One region of the Lysinibacillus sp. UGB7 genome, then DNA from elsewhere that is predicted to be linked to it. Evidence: predicted binding sites of a transcription regulator. Region 1 holds the regulator's gene; the other holds the start of a gene.
What was found. Region 1 encodes NrdR, which represses ribonucleotide reductase genes. Its sites were predicted from a motif close to AACACNATATATNGTGTT; they were not measured.

Region 1 (3,217 bases):
TTCAATGATCGTGAGAAAGCAGCAATGCACTTAGAAGCGGGAGCGAAAAAAGTTATCTTAACAGCACCAGGTAAAAATGAAGATATCACAATTGTTTTAGGTGTAAACGATGAAAAACTTGATGTTGACAAACATGACGTTATTTCCAACGCTTCTTGTACAACAAACTGCTTAGCACCAGTGGCAAAAGTATTGAATGACACATTTGGTATCGAAAGCGGTTTAATGACAACAGTTCATGCTTATACAAATGACCAAAAGAACCTAGATAATCCACATAAAGATTTACGTCGTGCACGTGGTTGCGCCCAATCAATCATTCCGACATCAACAGGTGCTGCAAAAGCATTAAGATTAGTGTTACCAGAGTTGGATGGTAAAATTCACGGTATGGCACTTCGTGTTCCAACACCAAACGTATCTTTAGTTGACCTTGTTGTAGATTTAAACACGGATGTAACAGTAGAATCTGTAAATGCTGCATTTGTGAAAGCCGCAACTGAGGGTCCAATGAAAGGTATCTTAAACTTCTCAATCGAGCCACTTGTATCGATCGATTACAATACAACAACTTACTCTTCAACAGTAGATGGTCTTTCTACTATGGTAATGGGCAACCGTAAAGTGAAAGTACTTGCTTGGTATGACAACGAGTGGGGCTACTCTGCACGTGTTGTAGATCTTATGAAAAAAGTTGCAAGAGCGTTAGAAACAGTTAACGCATAATTTTTATTCCATTAAAACTGCTCTTCAATATTGGCTATAAACAGGGCATATACCAACCTTTTAAATTTACTTTTTAATGAGCACATTGAAATCCTAGTGGTTTCGATGTGCTTTTTTAGCTGGACAAATATACTACATCTTGTCAGAAAAAACGAAAGTGATTTTTTACAAGCGGGAAATTTGTTATAATAGAAATATTAAATTGTTGTGGAATCAGGAGAGTAAATATATGAGATGTCCATCTTGCCAATTTAACGGAACACGTGTAGTGGATTCGAGGCCTGTAGATGATAATAAAGAAATTCGTAGACGTCGTGAATGTGAGTCATGTAGCTTTCGCTTTACAACGTTTGAAAAAATTGAAGAGACACCATTAGTCGTTGTGAAAAAAGAAGGTTCACGGGAAGAGTTTAGCCGCGAAAAAGTATTACGTGGTCTAATTCGTGCTTGTGAAAAACGTCCTGTTGCTCTTGAAGTACTAGAGGGACTTGTCTTATCTATCGAAAAAGATTTACGTCGTATAGGCAATGCAGAGGTACGATCAGAGGATGTCGGAGAAATGGTGATGGACCGCTTGGCGAAAATTGATGAGGTCGCCTACGTGCGCTTTGCATCGGTTTACCGTCAGTTTAAGGACATCAATGTCTTTATTGAGGAAATCAAAGAAATCATTCAACGTCAAACTGAAAAGAAATCATAAAGCAAACAGAGAGGGTGAATGACGTTGATTCATTTGTATAGGGAATTACAACCAGCTGATACTTTTGACATTCGTCTACCTCATGCGCTTTCTACACAAGAACGTCAGTTAGTAACTTTGTTTTACCAGCCCTTAACTGGAGCAGAGCCAATCAGTCTGTATTTAACGTTATGGGCGGAGGCAGAGCAAATGCCAGGGCAGCAAATGTCACATTATTATTTAATGAATGTATTGGGGCTACCCATTGGCAAGGTTTTCGAGGCACGTATTGCGCTAGAAGCAATCGGCTTATTACGCACGTGGAAAAAAGAAGAAGCCGAACAACGTAGTTTTTTATATGAGCTTATGCGTCCATTGGATGCAGATAGTTTTATGAAAGATCCCCTTTTGTCGATGTTCTTGTTCAGTAAGATTGGAGAACAAGCGTATCGGAAACTGCGTCAACGGTTTATTCGACCTGTAAGAGACAGTGAGTTTAAGGATGTGTCACGTGCCTTTATTGATGTGTTTAAGCCAGTTAGTACAAATATTCCTACGGAGTTACAAGTTGGTACGGAAAGTAATAAGCCACAAAAAGTGTATCCGTTCTATTTCGAACAGTTTGACTTTGAGTTGCTGCAAGCCGGGTTATCGGATCAACTAGTGCCAGCGAGTCTATTAACGCTTGATGTACGTGAAGCCATAGCGAAACTAGCTTTCTTATATCACTTAACTGCATTGGACATGCAAAAAGTTGTCATTTTAGCACTCGATGATGATTTAGGCATATCACAAGAGCGACTGCGCAAAGCGGCAGCTGATTTTTATAAACTGACTGTGTCCAAGGAGCCGCCGAAACTTGCTAGAGTTTATGAGGCGCCAGCAGCGGTAGAGGATTCCATGCAAAAAACAAAAGATCAAGAGTTACAACACTATTTAGAAACGACTGCACCGATTCAAGTGTTACGAGATATTAATAATGGGAAAGAGCCACTGCAGACGTCTGTCCAACTCGCTGAAAGTTTAATCGTTCAGCACGGTATGCCAGTAGGAGTGGTCAATGCGCTTCTGGAATATGTCATGTTAACGACCGATATGAAACTACCTAAAAAATATGTTGAAACCATTGCTGACCATTGGGTACGTAAAAATATACAATCAGCGAAGCAAGCAATGGAACTTGCGCGTCAGGAGCATGATAAATATACAACGTGGAAGAATAAACCACAGACGTCAGCGAAAAAGAATACCTATGCAAAAAATCGCCGCGAGGAAAAAGTACCAGATTGGTTTTACAAGAGAAATGATAAGCAAGTAGAGGTACAGTCAGAATCGGCTGTAGATGCAACAGATTTTGAAAAGGAACGACTAAAAATACTAGAAAAGTTAAGCAACCAGCAAGAATAAGGTAGGTGAAAAACAATCGAACCAATTAATGGACCACTACAACGAGTGATTAAAATGCCATCCTTTCAAGAACGTTATGAGGCGATGCGTAAAGAAATTTTAGAAAACCCTCGTGTCCAGACATTTTTAGCAGAGCATGCAGAGGAATTAAGCTATGAGGCAGTAGAACGTAATTTGCCGAAGCTCCATGAATTTATAAGTCAATCTACTGAATGCTGCGGTTGCGACCATACTGCACATTGTACAAACTATTTAACAGGGTTTATTCCAAAACTGCGAGTAGTGCGGAATTCAGTAGAAATCGATTATGTACGTTGTGAACAAAAGGTTCGTGAGGATGATCGTCGTGATATTGCCAATATGATTGCAAGCATGCATATGCCGAAGGATGTTTTACAGGCGACG
Region 2 (3,217 bases), on a different contig from region 1:
AATAAGGTGCAAGTGGTTGCTCACCACATGGATTTGTTGCAACAACGCTTTGACCATATGCCTTAGCGTTTGTCATATCGTTTGCGTTATCGATGAAGAAGATACCTGGCTCTGCAGAGTATGTTGCACATACATTGATAAGATTCCAAAGCTCTTTCGCTTTAATCGTACGGTATGTGCGCACTTTATAGCCTAATTTCTCCCATTCACGTACGTCGCCAACCTTATGCCATTCCGTATTGTAGAGAGTCATTTCCTCTTTTGTATATTCTTCAACTGCTGGGAAACGAAGCTCAAAATCCGCATCTTTTTCAACAGCTTCCATAAATTCTTTTGTCAATGTTACAGAGATATTAGCGCCCGTTAAAAACTCTGAGTTATGGACTGTATACGTACCACCGTCGCGTAATTTATTTTCTGCATCACGAATAATCGCAGCATCAAATCCGCCTAAGCCTTCGATGTTTTTGTAATTTACAATACCCTGATACATTGCTTCATCTTGTTGAGATAAAGGCTTGAAGTTTAATTTTTCTTTTGCTAGACGGATAATAGACTTGTCCGTCGTGTTTTCGATTAAGTATCGTAAAATACGTGGATTTTGCATTTTTGAAATGATAAATTCCACAATATCAGGATGCCAATCGGCCAGCATAATCATCTGTGCGCCACGACGTGATCCACCCTGTTCAACAAGGTGTGTCAGCTTGGCAATATCGTCTAGCCATGAAACCGAACCAGACGATTTCCCGTTCACACCACGTGCTAAAGTATTACGTGGACGCAGAGTTGAACCATTTGTTCCTACTCCCCCACCACGGCTCATAATTTCCATTACTTGCTTACGGTGATCACTAATACCCTCACGTGAATCTGCAACAAATGGCATTACGTAGCAATTGAAGAACGTTACATCTGTTTCAGAACCTGCTCCATAAATAACACGTCCTGCTGGGATAAATCGCAATGATACTAATTGCTCATAAAATCTCTCAAACCATTCTTGGCGTTTTTCTGCTGTTTTTTCAACAGAGGCAAGCCCTGTTGCATTTCGTTTTGCGATTTGCTCATAATAAATTTCAAGAGGCTTTTCTAACACGTCAATTGAACGCGTAATCACACCCGTTTCTTGCTCTTTTGGCTCATCTAAAACGCTACGGTAGTCTTCCTCGATCAAAATGTCTGCTGTTTTTGTAGTCATATCAATCTTTTGAATTGTCCCTAAACCACGTGCAGGGAATTTTGGATCTGCCTTTACTGTTAAGACAACGAAATCACCAGCTTTTAATGTTTTCTTCTCTGTGTCCTTAAACGAGTAGCGATCGATCATTACCAATCTAGAAACACCTTTATGCGTAATGTGCATATCAGGGGTTACGGGGTGAACCTGTGGAAATAGTTCAATATCCTTGTTCAATTGTTCGATTTGTTTGTTTACTTCGGGTTGATGATTTGTGAGTACCATCGTTTTGCCTCCCTTATTTTCATCCTTACAATAATAAATACACAATATCATGTGTCGTTAAACACTACATATTGTGTATATTCCTTAACAAAAGATACTATATATAGTTTTTTAATTCAACTCTTGCAATTTTGACTAGAATCAGTACTGCTTGTCAGCACAAGGTTTAAACGCAAAAAAAATATTTTTCTTATACCATTTCTTACTTTTTGAAGTTCCAATCATCATGCGCATATTTTTTTTCTTCAAGTGCATGGACATATTCTAATTGCTCCTCAGAAAGTGTAAATGGTTTTAAATCAATTTGCAACGATTTTGCAAAACCATCTCGGAAAGCCGTCACACATTGTTCAATAGAAACAGGTTCTTTGACAAGGCTATTAATGGCAACAGCCTTCTCTGGCAGCTTTTTACGCATGCGTTCTTTCGCTTCATCACTTGAAAAATTAAATACTGATAATAGTTTTTCTTCATCGAGATCAAGTAAAATTGCACCATGCTGTAAAATGACACCTTTTTGACGCGTTTGCGCACTACCCGCTATTTTTTTTCCTTCTACGACAAGCTCATACCAACTTGGTGCATCAAAACAAACAGCACTCTTTGGCTGCTTCAAGTCGGCCTTTTTTTCTTCCGTATCCGGCACACTAAAATACGCGTCCATCCCTAAATTATGAAAGCCCTGTAAAATCCCCTCGCTCAATACACGATACGCCTCTGTTACCGATTCAGGCATATTTGGATAGCTTTCTGTGACAATGACGCTATATGTCAACTCATGTTCGTGTAAAACTGCTCTTCCACCTGTTGGACGTCGCACAAAACCTAGACCTTGTTCACGAACTGCTTCTAAATTAATATCTCTTTTCGCCTGCTGAAAATAGCCAATTGAAAGTGTCGCAGGCTCCCACTCATAAAACCGAATCACTGGAGGAATTAAACCCTCACTATGCCAATCAAGCAATGCCTCATCCAGCGCCATATTAAACGAAGGACTACATTTCCCTGAATTTAGAAAATACCAAGTTGTCATACAATCATCTCCTACAAGTATCAATTATGCCTCGGCGTAATTAAAACCAAATTTTGAATTGCTTTTTGGACCTGCGCAGGTTGACACAATGTTCGTCATCTCAGTCAAACCACAGGACGTGGCGATTTACCCAGGCAGGTCGATTAATGGTTGTCGCATAGACGCAACGGGTTCCTTCAAAACTTGTGCCATCCGCCGGGGCTTGTTCTTCATTCAAATTATTTTTACAATCACATCACCTTATAGAGGCAAGAGACTGCGTGACTGATACTACTTCATAACATGTGCTACTTAAAGCTATCTTATTTTTAGCCACAATCTAGTTAATTTTATCAAACTCATTGGACTATCGCTACCGCATCTTTTATAATGATAAAGAAGATAGAAAGGGGTAAGAAAATCTTGGACATACTTATCACAATTGGTGTAATTTTAGTAGTTCTAATTGCATATATCGCGATAAATGCAATGCGTCTAAAAAAAGCCGTAACCAACTTAACACAAGAACAGTTTATTGAAGGCTACCGTAAAGCACAGCTAATTGATGTGCGTGAGCAAAAAGAATTCGAGGCAGGTCATATTCTTGGCGCACGAAGCGTTCCTTCTACAGCACTACGTCAACGTTACAAAGAAATCCGACCAGATCTACCAGTATATTTATACTGCCAAAATACAGGTCGTAGTGCTCGTGCTGCACTATTCTTAAAAAAACGTGGCTA

Region 2: ACOMCU_RS09205 (vitamin B12-dependent ribonucleotide reductase) is a predicted target of NrdR. The motif match lies at 1,526-1,543, and genes of this name have one in related genera.

Annotation. Positions count from the first base shown of each region.
Region 1 is NZ_JBMGUV010000018.1:35,359-38,575, reverse strand. Features, by position in the region: gene ACOMCU_RS16605 (glyceraldehyde-3-phosphate dehydrogenase) at 1-726, shown strand, start outside; gene nrdR (transcriptional regulator NrdR) at 956-1,426, shown strand; gene ACOMCU_RS16595 (replication initiation and membrane attachment family protein) at 1,445-2,812, shown strand; gene dnaI (primosomal protein DnaI) at 2,837-3,217, shown strand, end outside.
Region 2 is NZ_JBMGUV010000008.1:30,865-34,081, reverse strand. Features, by position in the region: gene ACOMCU_RS09205 (vitamin B12-dependent ribonucleotide reductase) at 1-1,465, opposite strand, end outside; gene ACOMCU_RS09200 (lipoate--protein ligase family protein) at 1,668-2,498, opposite strand; gene ACOMCU_RS09195 (rhodanese-like domain-containing protein) at 2,901-3,217, shown strand, end outside.